Regions from separate parts of the Lysinibacillus sp. LK3 genome, predicted to be linked through region 1. Evidence: riboswitches for the same ligand, from Rfam matches in the RefSeq annotation. Region 1 holds a riboswitch; the other holds the start of a gene.

Evidence for each region. A riboswitch is a leader RNA that binds a small molecule or an ion and turns the genes downstream of it on or off. The one in region 1 is predicted to bind cyclic di-AMP.
Region 2: another riboswitch for cyclic di-AMP. It lies ahead of VK91_RS06765 (APC family permease); the one in region 1 lies ahead of VK91_RS08590 (TrkH family potassium uptake protein).

The regions. Positions count from the first base shown of each region.
Region 1 covers NZ_LDUJ01000014.1:120,277-131,182, reverse strand. The annotation lists gene VK91_RS08620 (sporulation protein YqfD) at 1-284, opposite strand, end outside; gene VK91_RS08615 (hypothetical protein) at 274-534, opposite strand; gene VK91_RS08610 (hypothetical protein) at 589-1,065, opposite strand; gene floA (flotillin-like protein FloA) at 1,091-2,095, opposite strand; gene VK91_RS08600 (nodulation protein NfeD) at 2,099-3,427, opposite strand; gene rpsU (30S ribosomal protein S21) at 3,740-3,913, opposite strand; cyclic di-AMP (ydaO/yuaA leader) riboswitch at 4,166-4,307, shown strand; gene VK91_RS08590 (TrkH family potassium uptake protein) at 4,424-5,761, shown strand; gene VK91_RS08585 (TrkA family potassium uptake protein) at 5,787-6,443, shown strand; gene VK91_RS08580 (manganese catalase family protein) at 6,495-7,064, opposite strand; gene VK91_RS08575 (spore coat protein CotJB) at 7,089-7,352, opposite strand; gene VK91_RS08570 (spore coat associated protein CotJA) at 7,345-7,572, opposite strand; gene deoC (deoxyribose-phosphate aldolase) at 7,708-8,379, opposite strand; gene mtaB (tRNA (N(6)-L-threonylcarbamoyladenosine(37)-C(2))-methylthiotransferase MtaB) at 8,693-10,042, shown strand; gene VK91_RS08555 (CsxC family protein) at 10,259-10,906, opposite strand, start outside.
Region 2 covers NZ_LDUJ01000011.1:46,115-57,020, forward strand. The annotation lists gene VK91_RS06765 (APC family permease) at 1-1,590, opposite strand, end outside; cyclic di-AMP (ydaO/yuaA leader) riboswitch at 1,709-1,858, opposite strand; gene VK91_RS06770 (PepSY domain-containing protein) at 2,072-2,596, opposite strand; gene VK91_RS06775 (PepSY domain-containing protein) at 2,687-3,358, opposite strand; gene VK91_RS06780 (HAMP domain-containing sensor histidine kinase) at 3,355-4,650, opposite strand; gene VK91_RS06785 (response regulator transcription factor) at 4,640-5,335, opposite strand; gene VK91_RS06790 (hypothetical protein) at 5,454-5,738, opposite strand; gene VK91_RS06795 (leucine-rich repeat protein) at 5,837-8,857, opposite strand; gene VK91_RS06800 (InlB B-repeat-containing protein) at 9,008-10,906, opposite strand, start outside.

The DNA of each region.
Region 1 (10,906 bases):
CAAAGAATTGGAATAGCAATCATAAAGGCTAAGCCCAATAAAGTCCAAATTTGCGCTCGAAAAACTTGAAGCTCATCTGCATAAAATACAGCCATTTTTAAGCGAAAACGTCTTCGTACACGGCGAATTTTTGGTAGATAATGCATCGTTGTTTCAAAGGAAACTTCCTGCTCACGAAAGACAACACGCTTTAATGGGACATGTTGAGCGTGCAATGCTTGAATAAAAGGATGAACATTTTCATGGCGCTTTATACGTATAATAATTGGCCGATTATTCCACATTTTTGCTCACACCCATATTCTTTGTCATTTTCATATGAAGCTCCTGTAGATTGTCAACAGTGAGATGTAGCATTTCTTCTTTGAGCGCATTGATTGTCACTGAATCCGCATTGACAGTAATATGATAATCTGCATAGACAAACGAACAGGTCGTCGCATCTGCATGAATAAAACGGTAGGGTCCAATAATTTTTAATGATTCGTATTCTAACAACTCAAGTAGTGGCGTTAATTGAAATAATTTTTTCATAAAAAATGCCTCCTTCTTCGGCAATATATGCATCGAAAAAGGAGGACATGCTAGTTATTTTCTTTTTGATTTCGGTGGCCCTAATATTTCAGCCATCACGATTGCTTGCATAAGATCATTTTTAGATTGAGGTAGTTGTAAAGTCGAATTTGTGCCAACTGATTGCACTTCTTTTTTTCCAGCAGCTAATCGTCCTCGACCTTCTCGATTAGAAGAACGGCTAGGGATATCTGCTGGAATGACAGCTGGAACAACATAGCTTGGTATTTCCCTTTTCACTTGTTCTTCAACAAATTTTTTAGGCTCCTCGACTTTCTCATTTTCTGGAATCCAATCTCCTATAAATTCTCGTGCAAAATCTTCAAAACTCTGTGCTTTCCCAGTACGATGTGGTGCTTTCTCCGTAACTGGAGGCTCCACCACGGTGTCTTTATTAAAAGGAGGCATCTGCTTCTGAGGCTTTTTATTTTTTGATTTTCCGAAAATAGAGCTGACTATGGCAATTATGGCGAAGATTATTAACTGTTCCATATGTTAGTTTCGCTCCTTTCCGTTATTAAGCATTGGGTTCATTTTTTTCTGGTTTATCATTGCTTACTTTTGAGATAGAGTCGCGCATCGCTGTATCTGCTTGGATATTGCGATAGTTCATATAATCCATAATGCCAAGATTACCAGAACGTAAGGCTTCAGCCATCGCTTGTGGTACTTCCGCCTCTGCTTCTACTACTTTTGCCTTCATCTCTTGAACACGTGCAATCATTTCTTGCTCGTTTGCTACAGCCATTGCACGACGTTCCTCAGCTTTTGCTTGCGCAATGTTTTTATCAGCTTGTGCTTGTTCAATTTGTAATTCAGCCCCGATGTTTTTACCGATATCTACATCCGCAATATCAATGGATAAAATTTCAAAGGCTGTTCCTGAATCCAAACCTTTAGATAAAACTGTTTGTGAAATCATATCTGGATTTTCTAATACTTCTGTATGACTAGTAGCCGAACCAATTGTAGAAACGATCCCTTCCCCTACACGGGCAATAACTGTTTCTTCACCAGCACCACCGACTAAACGCTCGATGTTGGCACGCACGGTAATACGAGCCTTTGCTTTTACTTCAATCCCGTTCATTGCTACACCTGAAATGAAAGGTGTTTCAATAACTTTTGGATTAACAGACATTTGAACAGCTTCTAATACATCACGCCCAGCTAAATCGATTGCTGCACAACGTTCAAATGACAGCTCAATATTGGCACGGTGAGCCGCAATTAAGGCATTCACTACACGGTCAACATTACCACCTGCTAAATAGTGACTCTCTAACTGATTAATCGTTACAGGTAAACCTGCTTTATGTGCTTTAATCAACGGATTAACAATTCGAGAAGGGATTACACGACGCAATCGCATCCCAATTAATGTAAAAATGCTCACACGTACACCTGCTGCTAATGCAGAAATCCACAATGCAACGGGTACAAAGGTAAAAAATACCGCAAGCACAATGAATAAAATAACTAGTCCAGCAATAGGACCAATCAAAGCTAAATCAAAACCCATTTTCTATTCCTCCATCTCTTTATCTGTTTGTCTCACAACAATGCGTGAGCCTTCAACTTTAATAATTTCTACATGTTGATTGGCATCGATATAGCCACCTTCTGATACAATATCAATGCGTTCACTACCAAGTACCATTGTTCCAGATGGACGAAGTGGTGTAAGCGTTTTCCCAATTTTTCCTAACAGTTCTGTGCGATTCACATTGGATACATACCCTTCTTCTGTCGTGGTTGCATCCATTAACACAAGCCTGTTTAAGACATGCAGTTTTTTTCCGAAAAATTTCATCAGAATCACCATTCCTATCATCGCTATCACAAGCGCAATGAGAATTGCTACTATCATTTGCATCATATTTGCACCTGCCAGTATCAGACTTAGTACTATTAAGACACCACCTAAAATACCAACAATTCCACCGGGGACAAAAAACTCTGCAATTAAAAGGGCTAAGCCAACAATAAATAACAATAATGTTTCATATCCCGCAAAGCCGGCCACCATATGTCCAAAGAAAAATAAACCAAGTGCTGATAAGCCCATTATACCTGGAACACCAAATCCTGGCGAATAAAGCTCCATCACAAGTCCTAAGCTAGCGATAGACAATAGAATAGGTACAATGATGGGATTTGTAATAAAACGAGCTAACTTTTCAGAAAAGGTTGGTTCAATGGGAACAACATCACTACCATTCAAGTTGGTTACTTCTAAAAGCTCTTGAAAATCTTTAACCGTCCCTTCAGAATATTTAACCTTTGCTGCCTCTGAGGCTGATAGGGTTAACAAATTCTTTCCGCCAGCACGGTATTCTGGTAGTTCATAGTTGGTATCTGCCATTGCTAATGCATACTTAGGGTCGCGCCCTGACGTTTCTGCTGCTGCTTTCATTTGAGCAAGCCAAGCGCTATTGGCCTTTAGGTCGGCTGCATTACCTGCTGAATCGATAACTGCCGCTGCACCGATTGTTCCATTTGGAACCATGTAGATCTCATCCGCATGTAAGGCTAAAAACGCTCCTGCTGAGTGCGCATCCTTATTAATATAAGCAATCGTTTTTATTTGCGTTGCATCCATAAGCATGGCGATATCGCTTGCTGCATTCACAAAACCGCCTGGCGTATGTATTTCTAAGATAATCGCCTCTGCATTGTTTTCTTCAGCCTCTTTAAAAGCTCGTTCTAAAAATGCATGAAGTCCTCGCTCTACTTCATTATGAATCGGAACATGATAAACCTTATTACTGGCAAAAGCCGAAGTTAATGGAAACGCTAACAAAAAAGTCATCCATATCACTAGTAAATAGCTGAGGATTCTCCGTTTTCGCATCTTTTTCCCTCCCTTCTAACATGCCTCTCCTCTGTATATACGGTCAATCATGCGAAAAGTTTCACAAATCTTAAAAAATTTATTAATTATTTATCATTCGATCTAATGCCAATTACTAACACTTAGTATGTGCAAAAAAGCCGAATGAATCAAAGTGATTTCATTCGGCTTTTTCATATGTACGTAAAGTTGAGCAATGTAAAATACCTGAAATTAATCAAAAATGTGATTAATTTCAGGTATAACTTTGTCTGCTCAGTGAATCATACAATTGCGTGTTATGAACGTAGGGATTTTTAATGGGAAATTAAATTACCACTTACGTTTACGTGCAGCTTCTGATTTCTTTTTACGTTTTACGCTAGGTTTTTCGTAGAACTCGCGCTTTCTAACTTCTTGAATTGTACCACTTTTTGATACAGTACGTTTGAAGCGGCGAAGAGCATCTTCAAGCGATTCGTTTTTGCGAACGACAGTTTTTGACATCTCTCTTTCCCTCCCTCCGAACACACGTCAATACACAATTAGGCAAATCACCTTCTGTTGTGTACTAAAAAATTATATCGTATTGTCTAATAATGGTCAATAGAAAGTATGCGAAATTATCAAGTGAATTTTTGGTTTTATTTTTGCTCGAATTATTCACACACAATTCGCCCACAATAAAAATAATTACATTTTCTTAACAATTAAGGGGTTTACAAAAAATAGAATAAGGGCGTAGAATAATCACATTCAATTTCATATCGGCCAAATCTCAACTATTTGAGAACGGAGGAACCAATCTTTTGGGGTTAATTCTGCTTTAGCAGAAGGGATGAGAAAGCTCTTTCGCCATCCTACCCGTCAGCTAACTTCGTCGGCTAAAGCGAAGGAGGTCGTTATTGACCACCATTATTAGCATGCTTTCTACCCTTTTCATGCTCTAATCGTAGGTCTTTTTATTATGCCATCTAACAAACAGTTGTTTACTATTCAGAATTGAGGAAAAATTAAATGAACAATTTTAAAAGAGCATTAAATCCTCCCAAAGTTCTTGTATTGGGCTTTGCCCTCATCATTGCCATAGGTACGTTTCTTTTAACAATGCCATTTTCTACTGAGGATGGGAAGGGTTTGCCCTTTTTAGATGCTTTATTCACTGCTACATCAGCTACTTGTGTCACAGGTTTAATTGTAGTTGATACAGGTGATACCTTCTCTATTTTTGGCGAAGTGGTCCTTTTATTCTTAATCCAAATTGGCGGTTTAGGATTTATGACATTTGCCACATTATTATTTTTACTGCTTGGAAAGAAAATTTCATTAAAAGAAAGACTGCTGCTTAAAGAAGCATTTAATAATATCTCCATTGCTGGTCTTGTTCGATTAGTGAAAAGAATATTGCTCTTTACAGCATGTATTGAAATAATCGGTGGTCTAATTCTATCGATTCGTTTTTCTTTTGATATGCCTATTGGAAAGGCCCTTTATTTTGGATTTTTTCATGCCATATCCAACTTCAACAACGCGGGCTTCGATTTAATGGGTGGCTTTAACGGAATGACTGCCTATGTTGATGACCCCTTTGTTGTTTTCACCATCTGTGCTCTTATTACAATCGGTGGATTAGGCTTTATTGTTATGAATGAATTGTATGAATATCGTGTAACTAAAAGGCTTTCTGTCCATTCAAAAATAGTCTTAGTAACGACACTTTTGCTCACTGTTAGCGGAACCATTTTGATATTTTTGTTTGAGTATGGCAACCAAAAAACACTTGGACCATTATCCGAATGGGGTAAAGTATTAGGTTCCCTTTACCAAGCGGTTACACCACGAACTGCTGGCTCCAATACACTGGCTATTGGGGACTTAACGCATTCTACATTATTTTTAATGATTCTTTTCATGTTTATTGGGGCAGGCTCTGGGTCGACTGCTGGAGGTATTAAAATCACAACCTTTGCTGTTTTAGTAGCTACTATGTGGTCACAAATTCGTGGAAAAGAAGATGTCGTTCTCTTTAAACGTAGAATTGTTACTGAAACTATCTTAAAGGCTTTGACGGTTACAATGTGTGGAGGATTAATTGTTGTAGTCGTGACGATTATTCTCAGTATCACGGAACAGCATCATAGCTTTATGATGTACTTATTTGAGGCTACCTCTGCGTTTGGTACTGTTGGTCTTTCGATGGGCCTAACTCCAGAGCTAACACCTGCTGGTCGTCTTCTTCTGATTATTACAATGTTCGCAGGAAGAGTAGGACCACTAACCATTGCTTTTGCCATTGCAAAACGAAGAAAAAAAGAGAGTTTCCGCCACCCAAAAGGAAATATTATGATTGGATAACCAAATGAGAGGAAGACAGAACGCTATGACCATTAAACAATACGCTGTGATTGGCTTAGGTAGATTCGGAACAAGCGTCGCTCGCAGATTGCATGAAGCTGGACAGGAAATATTAGGAATTGATATAAATGAAGAAAGAGTAGAGGATGCCGAACCCTATGTGACTCACGCTGTGGTTGCAGATACAACAGAAGAAAAAGCCTTAAAATCGATTGGTATTGGTAACTTCGATTGTGTTATCGTAGCGATCGGTAATGATATGCAATCTAGTATTTTAACCGTCTCTTTATTAAAAGAGCTAGGGATCAAAAAAGTGATCGCAAAGGCACTTGGTAAAAGACATGGGCAAGTGTTAGATAAAGTAGGAGCTGATTGGATTATTTACCCAGAAAGAGATATGGGTGAACGTGTAGCTAATCAACTCCTATCCCCAAATATGTTGAATTATATCGAATTATCAAAGGAATACAGCATTGAAGAAATTATGATTCCTTCCAAAATGGCTGGACAAAACCTTCGGGATTTAGACTTGCGCGCAAAATATAACGTCAGTGTAATTGCGATTGTGCGCGAAGGTGAAATTATTATCTCCCCTTCTCCTGAGCAAATTATTGAAAAGGAAGATTTATTAGTAATGATTGGTCATCGAAAAGATCTTAGCTTATTCTCAAATATTCAGTAACCGCAAAAAGGCTGTGTCAAGTTCACCTTGATACAGCCTGCCATTTTTGTCTTAGAAAACTTTCTTTTGATCTCTATCATCTTTTAAAATTTCAACAGCCTCTCTAAAGCGCTGGGAATGAACAATTTCCCGTTCACGTAAAAACTTCAAGCTATCATTTAAATCCGTATCATCTGATAAGTCAATAATCCATTGGTATGTGGCACGTGCCTTTTCTTCGGCTGCTATATCCTCATACAAATCCGCGATAGGGTCACCCTTTGCTTGAATATAGGTTGCTGTGAATGGTACCCCCGAGGCGTTTTGATAAAATAGAGCCCGATCGTGATTTACATAATGATCACCCAATCCAGCTTCTTTCAGCATTTCTGGTGTTGCATCTTTTGTTAGCTTATAAATCATCGTGGCAATCATTTCTAAATGTGAAAATTCCTCTGTTGCTATATCGGTCAATAACCCTACTACTTTGTCAGGAATCGTATAGCGCTGATTCATGTAGCGTAGAGCTGCTGCCAGTTCCCCATCCGCTCCTCCATATTGTTCAATTAAAAACTTTGCAAGCATTGGGTTACATGTACTAACTTTTACCGGATACTGGAGTTTCTTTTCATAATACCACAAAGATTTTTCCTCCTAGTCTTTTGTTTAGACTTGCCATGGCCATGGTGTATCAATCCAGTTAAAAGGATAATTCGAATAGCTTCTCCCAAAATTCATGAGTGGTCCATATTTTTGCTCAAAATCAATTTTAAGTTTCATACTTTTCTCTGTATTTTCATTAAATTGCTGAATGGCGTCATAATCGTGTGGATGAGTGTCTAAATAGAGGTTTAATTCAACAATGACGAAATCAATTGCTTGTATTTCTTCTAATTGCTTATAAAATTCGGGCGGCATCTTTTTAGTCATGCTTCCTCCCTCCTTTTAGGGGAAATGGGTATGGGCTAAACAACTGTGGCCATAGTGTTCCTGCCATTAGCGCTTCTCTTGCGGTTGGAAATTGTGGAAGTCCAGGTGGTTGAAAACCCATATATAGTTGTGGGGGTGTTGCATAATACTTAACTTCTATAGGCTTACAAGGATCAAAGGGGCTAATATAGGGCCTCCAAGACTTATACTGTGTAAACATGACATCCTCCTTTCTGTATTTACATTCATCAGTGGAGTATATGTGCATAGAAAATTATTATGCTGATTAAACACAAAGAAGCCATAAGCTCATGTCAATGTACACATGAGCTTATGGCACTATAAAAAGATAATATTAATAGTTGGAGTCGGCAATTAAACCATTCATAATAGCTACACCAGAGCTAGCCCCAATACGAGTCGCACCTGCCTCTACCATTTTTTTCATGTCCTCTAAGCTACGAACACCACCTGATGCTTTTACACCAAGTTCTGGACCTACAGTTTTACGCATAAGCGCGATATCCTCTGCTGTTGCTCCACCAGTAGAAAAACCTGTAGATGTTTTCACATAGTCAGCACCTGCTGCTACAGCTAACTCACATGCCTTCACTTTTTCTTCGTCTGTTAGTAAGCATGATTCAATAATGACTTTTACAAGTGCGCTATCTTTAGCTGCTTCTACCACTGCTGCGATATCTGCTTGTACAAGGTCATAGTTTTTATCTTTTAACGCACCGATATTAATAACCATATCTACTTCTTTTGCACCGTTAGCAATGGCGTCTTTTGCTTCAAATGCTTTGACTGCTGGTGTATTGGCACCAAGTGGGAAGCCGATAACCGTACAAACTAACACGTCTGTACCCTGTAATAATTCACTGCTTCGCTTTACCCAAGTTGGATTTACACAAACAGAAGCAAAGTTAAATTGTTTAGCTTCAGCACATAATTTTTCAATTTGTTCTTTTGTTGCCTCAGCCTTTAATAATGTATGATCAATCATACGTGCAAAATTTTTTTCCATTGTTGAACGCTCCTTCATTAAATAAGATGTACGTACCTCTTCGAATCATATCATTTTTTCGCGATGGCGTCTAATTTCTTTCTATATAATGAACACCCAAATATAAACATTACAGAAAGAGTCATGTATATCTGAAGTCCTCAAAAGATTATATAGAAATTGATAACTTAATTATTTCACAAAAAAATCTTATATGTACTGATTTTATAAGGATTATGTTATCATAAATCACGTATCTAAAATATGTACAACGAAAAACTTATTAAATGTTTGGAAACACAAGGTAATGTGAATTGAAAGGATGATATATATCATGAGTAACGAGCGATCAAAAATCGTGAGTTTTCATACTCTAGGTTGTAAAGTAAATCATTACGAAACAGAAGCAATTTGGCAGCTGTTTAAAGAAGAAGGCTATGATCGAACAGAATTTGATCAACAAGCAGACGTTTACGTCATTAATACATGCACAGTTACGAATACTGGAGATAAAAAATCACGTCAGGTTATTCGTCGAGCAATTCGCCAAAATCCGGATGCAGTTATTTGTGTAACAGGATGCTATGCACAAACATCCCCTGCAGAAATTATGGCAATCCCTGGTGTTGATATTGTTGTTGGAACACAAGATCGTACGAAATTACTTGGTTATATTGAACAATATCGTGCGGAACGACAACCGATTAATGCTGTACGTAATATTATGAAAAACCGAGTATACGAAGAATTAGATGTACCAGCATTTACAGACCGTACACGTGCTTCGTTAAAAATCCAAGAAGGCTGTAACAATTTCTGTACATTTTGTATTATTCCATGGGCACGTGGTTTAATGCGTTCTCGTGACCCACAAGAAGTATTACATCAAGCACAGCAATTAGTAGATGCTGGTTATCTTGAAATTGTCTTAACTGGTATTCATACAGGTGGCTATGGTCAGGATTTAAAAGATTATAATCTTGCTCAATTACTACGTGATTTAGAGGCCAATGTAACAGGCTTAAAGCGTCTTCGTATTTCATCTATTGAGGCTAGTCAATTAACAGATGAAGTAATTGAAGTACTACGTGAATCAAAGATTGTCGTGAATCATTTACACATCCCTATTCAATCTGGTTCTGATACGGTATTAAAACGTATGCGTCGTAAATATACAATGGAGTTCTTCGGTGAACGTTTAACAAAATTACATGAGGCTTTACCTGATTTAGCTGTTACTTCTGATGTAATCGTTGGTTTTCCAGGTGAGACAGAGGAAGAGTTTATGGACACATATAACTTTATTCGCGATCATAAATTTTCTGAGCTACACGTTTTCCCATTCTCTCCTCGTACAGGAACCCCTGCTGCACGTATGGAAGATCAAATTGATGAAGACATTAAAAATGAGCGTGTGCATCGACTCATCTCTTTAAACGATCAGCTAGCAAAAGAGTATGCTTCTCGTTTTGAAGATCAAGTGCTAGAAGTTATCCCTGAAGAATTTGTGCATGATGACAGTGAAGAAGAAGGCCTTCTAACAGGCTATACAGACAATTACTTAAAAGTAGTTTTTGAGGGTCCAGAAAGTCTAATCGGACAACTTGTAAAAGTAAAAATTACACAAGCAGGCTACCCTCACTCAAAAGGACAATTTGTACGCGTTTTAGAAACAGTGAAATAAATAGTGAAAAAAGGGTTGCTCATTTTATATGGCAACCCTTTTTCCTTTTAATGAAGCTAATCATTCACTTGTATTTGATTTTTCATAATATTGATAAATGCTTTTAAAGATTGACAGCTCCTATAAGAAAATTAGTAGTACAAACAAAATATCCATCTGTACTACCAGCTTTGTTAATATATTATAATATTCTACTGTCCTCTAAACTAGCATTTATCAAGGACTAGGAGGAGGTGTAAGTCCTAAAAGAACAGGCGTTATTACGCTACTGCCAGCACCAAGGCGGATTTGTTGCACTTGCAATACTTTTACAGTAAGTTCTAAGACAATTTTTTCACGTAATGTGCTGAATGTCCCTTCAGGAGCCGCCATAATCGGTGAAAAATCAAGTTCAAAGAAGTTGGCAGCTACTAATTCACCAAATGGTTGTTCATTGTATTTAACAAGATTTTGGAAGAAAGCCTTATCTAATCGAGCATCCATTTGTGTTCTTTCGTTAAGGAAGTTCGCTTCAGCAAACTCGGAAATGCCTAAGATTGGTGTTGCGCCTCCTGGTGTTTGTGGGAAAATAAGATCTGTAAAACCAGAAAACGGAACGTCAGCAATTCTATCTCGAAGTGCCCCATTACATGCTGACGAAGCATATTCAATATTTTTCCGAATATGTCCTGCTACAAATAATTTAGCTCTTGTTACTCTAAAGAAATCAGTAACACCAATACGTGCAAAGCTAACTGGTACAAGTTTCACTTGATTTAGGAAGACATTCTTTTTCACTCGTTTGATTTCTGTAGCAGCAGGGCTAAGTGTAATATCCGACTCAACAACGATTTGCAGTGTTGGTTCTGCCAATACAACTGGAAC
Region 2 (10,906 bases), on a different contig from region 1:
AACTAATCGTACATCAGGTTGCCAGGCGTTCCACTTCTCTTCAAAAGCTTTTGCATCTGCTTGATCGAAAGCTACGTAAAAGGCTATCACTTTATCAACCTTAAGTGATTTGGCATAATGTAGGGAGTTTTCAACCACCTTTGTTATACCAGCTACTGGCACAATGAAAACATTCCCCTCAATAGTAGCCAGTTCCTCATGATTTAATCTTAACTGTTCTCCAACAGCTTGATAATGTTGCTTAATGCGATGGAATACAAAAATAATAATTGGTAAAAAGATAAACACTGGCCATACTTGAGGCATTTTTGTCACAAAAAACATCATTGCCACGATGAAAGAGATAGCAGCTCCAATTGTATTGATTGTAAATCTTGCTACCCAGCCTTTAGGTTTTTCGCGCCACCATTTTCTCATCATTCCCGTTTGCGCTAATGTAAAGGGAATAAATACGCCTACTGCATAGAGCGGAATTAAATGCTCTGTGGCCCCGTCAAAAAGTATAATTAAAAAAATGGCTGCAATACCTAGCATTAAAATACCATTTGAATAGCCAAGACGGTCCCCACGAATTTGGAAGATTCGTGGGATAAAACCATCCTTCGATAAATTTACAGCAAGCAAGGGAAATGCTGAATATCCTGTGTTTGCGGCAAGTACTAAAATCATTGCCGTTGTGCCCTGTACAATATAATAAAGAAAATTCCGACCAACACTAGCTTCTGCTAGTTGGGAAACGACTGTTGCTTCTGCTGTTGGTGCAACGCCATAAAAATAAGCTAGACTAACAATCCCGATGAATAAAACGGCTAAAATGGCACCCATTGCTAAAAGCGTTTTAGCAGCATTATTTGGAGCAGGATTTCTAAAATTAGGTATGGCGTTAGAAATAGCCTCTACTCCTGTTAACGCTGAGCTTCCTGAAGCAAATGCCTTTAATAAAATAAATAGGCTAATCCCTGCCACTGGTGTGCCAATCTTTGGATGTAGCTCTGCAGGCACCTGTCCAGTTGCCACATTATAGAGCCCAATCCCGATTAGCAACAGCATAACGCCTACAAATAGATAAACTGGGTACGCCAAGATAGAGGCTGACTCTGTTACACCTCGCAAGTTTAAAATCGTTAAGAAAATCACAAATATAATAGCAATGGGTACATTATAAGCATGAAGACTTGGAAATGCAGATGTAATGGCATCTGTCCCGGCCGACACACTTACTGCTACCGTTAAAATATAATCAACAAGCAAAGAACCCCCAGCAACAAGACCTGCATTCACGCCTAAATTTTCTCGAGATACGACATAGGCGCCTCCCCCATGTGGATAGGCGAAGATAACTTGACGATAGGATAAAATCAGTGCCACGAGTAGAATAACCACTCCAGCGGCAATAGGTAAAGAATACCAAAACGCCATTGTACCTACCGTCATCAGGACAATTAAAATTTGTTCTGGTCCATAGGCTACTGACGACAACGCATCGGACGATAATATGGCCAATGCCTTTGTTTTACTTAGCTTTTGTTCCCCTAACGCATCGGATCTTAATGGTTTGCCGATTACATAACGTTTGAATGAGGATTTCATTGATAAACACCTTCTAGTTTCATAGAATGTGTTTCGCCTTTCTAAATAACATCAAAAAACGTCTACAAGTCATCACTAAATAAGACTTGTAGACGCTCATCCGTCTGCCAAGCTCCACTTTTCTGCTCTTAACGCTTACGAGGTTAGCTGTCGGATTCGGGCCTGAGTAGCCCTACTCCTCCACAAGGAAGAGATTCACCCCAAGAATGGCTATGCCATCCATCAAAATTGGTTCCCCCGCGTTTAGTTGCTTCAGCGATTTAGAAATTTGAAACTTTTATAATGATGTCATATTACGCCTGCTAATTGAAAAAGTAAAGAAGAAAATTTTTCTCTTTTTTGAGTAAAAGCATAGGCTTTTTTTGAACATATAAATAATCGCTTCTTAAAGAAAATTTCCTGAATACCTAGTAAATACCCACAATATAAACAATAAAAACTGCCTTAAAGGTATATTCTACCTTCAAGACAGCTCATTATATTAGTCATCAAAGCCTTGTTCAAAGTCGATAATGTTCCCAGAGACTGCATCCACTTCTACTTCGTATTCATATTGACCGTCTTTCAGTTCAATTTCATATACACCATCATCAAGCTTAATTTTTGTCACTTTACCCTTTGCTTTTGTTTGGGCTGTCTTGATAGCCTGCTCTTTTGTAATTATTTTTGTTGTAGCAGTCGTAGCAGGAATATGATCATCCCAATCATCGTCATCTAGACGTTCCTTTTTCTGCTTGAGCAATTTTCCACTATAAGCATCAAATTTTAAATCATATTCTTCTGTATCTGTATACACCTCTACTTCATAAATAGAGCTAAACTGATTTTGGTCAAACTCGATATTGGCAACTGTACCATCCACTACCGCTAGAGCTTTCTTCTCAATTTCCTGCATGGATAAGACCTTTTTTTCTTGGGCATTTCCTGATAATAAAGTCGTCGAGCCAATCGCTGCACCCACTCCCAGTGTAATTACTAGTGCTGGAATCATGATCATTTTTTTCATGTTCATCTCTCCTTTGTTTTATCTAAACTTAGCTTACCAAGTGAAGATGATAGAACTATAAGAGAAACATTAGAATTTCATGAGAATGATTTAATGATCGTCATCCCATGTTACAGACAGTACTTTTCCTGAAACAGCATGAATTTGAAATGTAGCTTCGTCCTCCTGCGTTTCAATCTCAACTAAATAGTAACCACCCTCTGGGGTTTCTTCAAAATCAACTGAATCCACTTCACCCTTTAATTGCTTAAGAGCTATTTGAATGGCCTGTTGCTCAGTAATAATAGGCTCTTCGATAGGTTGTTCTTGTGGCTCAACCTTTTTCTCAGCCAGTAGTTCGCCAGTATAACCATCAAACGTTAAATCCTTTTGAATTTCCTCATTTTCAACACGTACAGTGTAAATGGAGTCTGTAAGCATAACGCTTTCTATATCTCCATATTCCTTTTTAACCATTTGTCTGATCTGCTTTTCTGTTAAAAGTAATTTACTATGTCCTTCTTTCAGGATTAGATCAGTCACCTGTTGTGTCGTAACATCGAGTATAGCTGCATACTTGACATCGTCACGCGTAAAAAGCATTTCAAAGGTATTTCCTTGTTTTTCAACCTGTGTAACATGACCATTGTAGATAGTCTCAATATGCCGAATAGCCTGCGCTTCACTAAGAGGTTGAACGTAAAAATAACGATGTTGAACAAACCAAATTACTCCACTACAAAGAAGGATAATAACAACAATTACTAACATCCACTTTTTCATTGCTGTCCCTCCTTTGGTATACATAAAGTAAAGCTTGAGCCTTCCCCTAGCTTACTTTTCACATCTATCGTTATACCTAATCGTTGTGCCAGTTCATGTGCAATTGCTAGCCCTAGCCCTGAACCACCTGTTTTACGATTACGATCCTCTGTTACACGATAGAAACGCTCAAACAAATGAGGAATATGCTCGACTGGAATACCAATACCAAAATCTTGGATGGTAATACGTACATGGTTGGTTGTTTCAGTGGCTTGAATACGTACTTCATCCTCACTATATTTCCTAGCATTATCCAGCAAAATAAAAAGTAGTTGCTTCAATATTTTTTCATCACTATAAATAAATTTTGGTATCTGCGCATCAATTCTAAATGTTCGATGATAAGCCTGTTCCATTTGTGAAGCTACTTTATTTAAGAAAGGGGCAAGCTCTAGTTGTTCGAAATGAACGTCCAATAGCTCTTTGTTTTTAGCTAGCTCTAGCAATTGCAACACCATTTCATGCATACGAGATGATTCATTGGCAATGGCCTGTAAGGATTCCTGAGCAACCTCACGATTATCAAAACCCCTTCTTAGGAGTAGTTTTGCATAACTTTCAATGACAGTTATAGGAGTTTTTAACTCGTGAGAGGCATTTGATACAAATTCTTGTTGCTTTTGATAATGTTGTTCAAGCTTCTCCATCATTATATTAAAAGTGCGGTTAATGTTTATTAACTCGTCCCCACCTTTTTCTGTAGTATCTATTTTTTCATATTTCCCAGTAGATGCACTTTTGCGCATGGTCTCATTTAAACGTTCTAGCGGTAATAAAATAAGTCGCCCAAGTACCAAGCTCGCTAGGAAAATTGGAATCGTTGCAACGACAGATACAACAACTAAGATGACCTTTAACAAATCTAATGTCCGTTCTACTTCTTCCATAGATTGCTGTAATGTTATGTCCACTACCGTTCCGTCGATCCAAATAGCAGGCATAGTGTAGGTAATGGCAGGGACTTCTTGCATTTCAAGGGTAGCTTGAACCTTTGTTTTCAAGCGTTCACCATCATAAATATAAACAGCACCATCCGTTGGCATATAAGCTCTTAATACTTGCTGTAGGTTGGTTTGTGCATTTAACTGACTCAGTGTAGAGCTTAAATCATTTGCCCGTGACTGGAGCTGATTATATTCCGTATCATAGGCAAATTTCTCATACAACAAATAAATTCCACTATTTGTTGCCACTATAATAACTAGCATAAGTAATGTTGTTAGTAGATGAATTTTTGTTTTAAGTCTCATAACTATGTTCCTTTAGCACATATCCAACACCGCGAATTGTTTGGATAAGAGGTGCTGGATTAGCAGCCTCAAGCTTTTGCCGTACATAACGTATATAAACATCCACAACATTTGTATCCCCATAATAATCATAGCCCCACACAGCCTCTAATATTTGCTCCCTTGTCAGTACTTGTTTAGGATGCTTTAGTAAATAGAACAACAAATCATACTCACGAGGTGTCAGCTGAATTTCCTTATCAAAATACACAACTTCCCTTGTTTGCTCGTTTATCGATAAATGGCCAAATGTAAGTGCAACTTGCTTTGGATTTACCTTCTGCGAAAACCGTAGTGCATTGCGAATTCGTGCCAGTAGCTCCTCAATTTCAAAAGGCTTTGTCACGTAATCATTGGCTCCTAAATCCAAGCCCTTTACCTTATCCTCTACTTCACTTTTAGCAGTTAGCATGATAACAGGTGTTTGGGATTCTGTTGCACGAATACGCTTTAGCACATCAATACCGCTCATCTCAGGTAGCATGATATCAAGTAAAATTAAATCCCATTGCTGCTCACGGTATTGTAGTAAGCCTTCTGCTCCTGTATGAGCCATTGCTGCCTCATATCCTTCAAATTGAAGCTCCAGTTGTAGCACTCTCGCAATATTCTCTTCATCTTCTATAATTAAAATTCGATGTGTCATGTCGAATCCGTCCTTCACCTTTTCTTTTCATCGTATACGATACAAGTGGTGAAAGTCTAATTAGAAAATGATGAGAAAGACAATACATTTCTTTTTTTGACACAGGGTACGTCTTTAACTAATAAACTTTCGGTAAAAAGCTGTAAATATCCCTTTTCTCAAAAATTCCTGAGCTTACTTTAGCAACTTTTTTGCCATTTAAACGGCTTGGAAAGGGAAACTCAATATGTGGACCATTATAATGAATAATTGTCACTGTACCATCAGAGTTATTACGCCAATCATAATTCCTTTCATCCGTTTTAATTGAAAGTTTAATCGATACAAAAGCTAAACTTAAGAATAATATGAAGAAGGCAAGACGAACGATTTTCAATAGAAACACTTCCTTTTCTATTAGCATAATAATTTACATCCTTACGCACTATTGAGTAATGTTAATAATTTGAACAAAAAAATCTCACCAAAAGCTTTATGGATAGCCATTGGTGAGGTTTTTAATTATTGATGCAAAGCTCTATACAAAAATGTTACAAACTCCGCACGTGTTACAGGATCATTTGGTCTAAAGTTGCCACTATCTCCAATTGTGATCCCATTTCCTGCAAGTATAGCGATAAAGTTGTGTGCCCAGTGTGTTTTTGGCACATCCTCGAAAGTATCTTTATTCGATGAAGTTAAATTAAAGGCAAGAACTAATACTTTTGCCATTTGAGCGCGTGTCAAATTCGTAGTTGGCTGGAAGTTCCCATCTATGCCTTCAAACAAACCTGCTTGTTGCACCTGATCGATTACCCCAAAATAGAGATGGCTTTTAGGTATATCGTTAAATTCTCGCGCATCTTTTTTCGGTTCTAGCGCTAATGCTCTTGTTAATATCAGGGCAGCATGCTGGCGCTGAATTGGTGCATTTGGCTTGAAGGTGCCATCTTGATAGCCTGTAATAATGCCCTGCTTTGCCATCTCCTGAATCATCGCCCAGGCCCAATGTCCTTGAGAAATATCTGAGAAGATGATATCTGGCTCTGTTGGTTGTGGATCAATTGGTTCTTCAGGTTTAGGTTTTTGTTCTTCAGGTTTAGGTTCTTGTTTTTCAGGTATGGTTGGCTCTGGTATTGGGGATGGATTCGGAGATATACTTCCTCCACCACCCGATGAACCGTCTTTTACCCAATGGGCATATAAGGTGATATTGGACTTCACTACATCTTTAGAAAAATTCCATGGTATCGTCAGTTCAATATCCTTATACCAGCCTGTAAATGTATAGCCTGCCTTTGTTGGATTTACTGGATTTGTTGCTAAGGTATCTTTTGTTACCTTCTGTGATGCTACTGTACTTCCTCCATTTGTTTCGAAATCCACCGTATACTGTGCGACGACGTTTTCCCATTTTGCATATAAGGTTGTATTTTGTGTTATCATATCCGTTGTAAAATTCCATGGTGTGGTGAATTGAGCATCCTTATACCAGCCTAAAAATGTATACCCTGGTTTTATAGGAATTACTGGTTTACTTACTAGTGCCTTATAATTTACTGTAATAGGATTGATTGCTGTCCCCCCATTTGTATTAAATGTGACAACATATGAATTTGCTTTCCATTTCGCATACAAGGCAAGATTGGATTCTTCAATATCAACAATGCTATTGACTGTATAATCTATACCATCTCCTACGTTAGTGCTGTTCCAACCATCAAATGTATAGCCAGTTTTTTCTAAAGATCCTATATTATCTAAGATCGTTGCTGGAGTATTTCTTGGATACATATTCATATCTACTGGTGGATTTCCTTGTTCAGAGCCATTTCCATGATAGATAATTTGATAAGTAAGTAACTCGAACTGGTGATTATTTTGATTGGCATAGGCTTGAGCAGTCGATGCATCATGACCATAAATAATTAAATTACTTGGATTTGCATTAAAAATATCTTCTAAAAGAATCGTTGCATCCGATAATATTTTCACTTGTTTAAGATTATTGTCATTAAAGGCATTATCCTCTACAGTCATTACATTTTTAGGAATTTCGATGCTACTAAGTCTATTCTTCCCAAAGGCCCATCTACCAATATTCGTTACACTACTAGGAATCTCTATACTTGTAAGCTGATTATCGAGAAATACACTTTCCGCTATACTTGTTATACTTGAGGGAATCGTTACATTTGAAAGTTCATTGGTAGCAAATGCATACGCTCCTATACTTACGACACTAGTAGGTATTACTAAAGAGGTTATGTGATTATCTGAAAACGCCCATTCTCCTATAGTCTCCAAAGTTGCTGGTAACTCAATGTTTGTTAATTGGTTCTCCATAAATGCGAAATCCCCAATTGTCTTAAGTTGATTTGGCAGCTTAACTGTAGCAAGTGCATTATCTAAAAATGCATATGAGCCAATTTGAGTAACTTGATCTGGTATTTCTATAGCAGTAAGTTTATTTGTAAAGAATACACCTTCACCTATCTTTTTAAGGTTATTTGGTAGTTTCACATACGTTAATTGATTTTCTGCAAATGCCACATCTCCAATGCTTGTTACACTGTCTGGTATAATTACCTGCGTAAGACCTTTTTCACCAAATGCTCCACTACCTATTGCTGTTACTACCCTGCCATCTAGCTGACTTGGAATGGTTATTGCCATATCAGTACCTATGTAATCTCTAATCGTTACTGACCCATCCCTATTTTTTGTCCACTCATAATCCGCTTCATTGACAGGATCTGGAGAATTTATACCTTGAAAGTTTATATTCAACCTATCTGCATACTCTTTTGCAGAAGAATTCTCTGGAGCATAAATAACAAGGTTAGGACTATGCCCTATAAAAGCATCATCACCTATTTCAACATCTTTAGAATATATAATGATTTCCTTTAGGTAATTATTTGAAAAGGCTTCATCTCCAATGCTTTTCACACTTTCTGGTATCTCTAAACTTTCAATATCATTCCTTGCAAATGCATTTGACCCTATTATTTTTACACCCTCTGGAATTTTCACATTGACAATATCATTCGTTGAAAATGCATGATCTCCTATACTAATAACACTTTTAGGTATATCTACGCTTTCTAGCAAATTTCCAGAAAATGCATAATTTCCGATACTACTTAGATTATTTGGAAGTATCACATTTGTTAGTTGGTTTAAGGAAAATACACCATCACTAATGTTCGTTAGATTACTTGGCAGTGTCACACTTGTTAACTGATTTTGATAAAAAGCATAAGCACCAATTGTTGTTATTGTTTCTGGTATCATGAGGCTTGTCAGATTTTTATTAGTAAACACCCAAGCGTCTATCCCTGTTACGATTTTCCCTTGTATTTGATGAGGAATTACCATGTCTCCGCCAGTACCTGTGTATGTCTTTATAGTTATCGATCCATCAGGGCTATCTTCCACATCATAATCAGCTTCATTAGCAAAAGTAAAAGGGATTTTCACTAACATCATGAAGATAAATAGTGTAAACCATATTCCATATCTAACACTTTTTGCTTTCATATAGTCTCTCCTTTCTTTAAAAATGAAATAATTCTTCTTCATCTTAAAGGTAATTATTTACTCCCACTATTGAGGAATGTTAATTATTTTTAGGTAAATACAAAAATCCCATCATTGGTAGTCTTATCACACCAGTGATGGGATTTTTTCTTATTGAGAGAGGGCTCTATATAAAAAGATTGCGAATTCTGCCCGTGTAACAGCATCATTAGGTCTAAAATTACCTTGATCACCTATTGTGATACCGTTTGACGCAAGAATAGCAATATAATTGTATGCCCAATGAGTAGCAGATACATCATTAAATGTTTCTTTCTTATGGGCTGTTAAGTTTAAAGCCTCTACCAATACTTTGGCCATTTGTGAACGTGTCATATTAGTTTTTGGTTGGAAGTTTCCATCTATGCCATCAAACAGCCCTGCTTGTTGCACTTGCTTAATTTCCTCAAAATAGAGATGACTTTCAGGAATATCCTTAAATATAAACGCCTCTTTTTTCGGTTCTAGCTCTAATGCTCTGGTTAACATTAGGGCAACATGCTGGCGCTGAATTGGTGCATTTGGCTTGAAGGTGCCGTCTTGATAGCCTGTAATAATGCCCTGCCTTGCCATCTCCTGAATCATCGTCCATGCCCAATGGCCCTGAGGAATATCTGAGAAAGTAATGTTTGCCTCTGTTTGGGGTGTTGGCTCGGTTGGTTGTGGCTTAGCTTGATCTTCAGGTTTAGGTTCTGGTTTTTCAGATAAGGTTGGCTCTGTCGTTTCTGGCTCTGTTAGTGTTGGGGACGAATTTCCTCCACCACCTGAAGAATCGTTTGCTAGCCATTGCCATTTTGCATATAAAGTAGTATTAGCTGTCACTATATCTGTATGGAAATTCCAGACTTTTGTGAAATGAGCATCTTTATACCAACCTGCAAATGTATAGCCTACCTTTATTGGGTTGATTGGTTGCATTGCGGTTGTATTAGCAGTAATCCTTTGGGGCGATATAGCACTTCCACCATTTGAAGCAAAGTCCAGAATATAATGTACAGTTACCCTTTCCCATTTCGCGTAAAGTGCTGTATCTTCTGCCACTTTATCAGTATCGAAGCTCCATGGTTTGGTCAGCTCTTCATTCTTATACCAGCCTACAAATTTATAACCTGTTTTTGTCGGGAACAGTGGTTCATCTATTACCTCATTATACTTAGCTGTCACAGGAGAAATTAACGTCCCTCCATTTGTATAAAAGGTAATGATGTATTCATTTGTTAGCCATTTTCCATATAACGTCATACTCTCTGTCACTTTATCGATCTCGAAGTTCCACGGTATCATCAGCTTTTCGTCTTTATACCAACCTGCAAATGTATAGCCAACTTTCGTTGGATCTGATGGCTTGGCTAATAGCTCTCCATTCAATACCTCGATTGTTATTGTGTCTGTATCTGTATGAAATATAACAGTGTATGGTTTTTTTGCCCATTTTCCATATAAAGTTATATTTCCCGTTATCACATCTGTATCAAAGTTCCAGGGTACAGTCAATTCTTCATCTTTATACCAGCCTATAAATTGAGAGCCATCTTTTATCGGAGTTGCTGGTGCAAGTGCTTTTTCTCCAGCCAGTATTTGCTGTTCATCAATAGCTGTATCGCTATTTGGCTCAAATGTAAGTGTATATGTTAACGCATTTCCCTTTGCATAAATTTTTGTTGGCTGTGTGATATTGCCATCCCACGGCTTTGCCCATGCCAAATCACTATACCAACCATCAAACCTATCACCTTGGTAGTTAAATGTATTAGGCTGCAGCACTAATGGTCTATTAAAGTAAACCCAATGCAACTGATTAGAGGCAAATGCCCAATCTTCTATATATGTAACTGCTTCAGGAATAGTCACTTCTTTCAGGTTATTACCATAAAAAGTATAGAACCCTATCTTCTTTAAGTCATCAGGTAGAATAATGGTTGTTAAGTGATTTTGATAAAACGCGTAGTTCCCTATACTTGTCACGCTACTGGGAATGGTTACACTTTCTAATTTATTCCTCGAAAATAC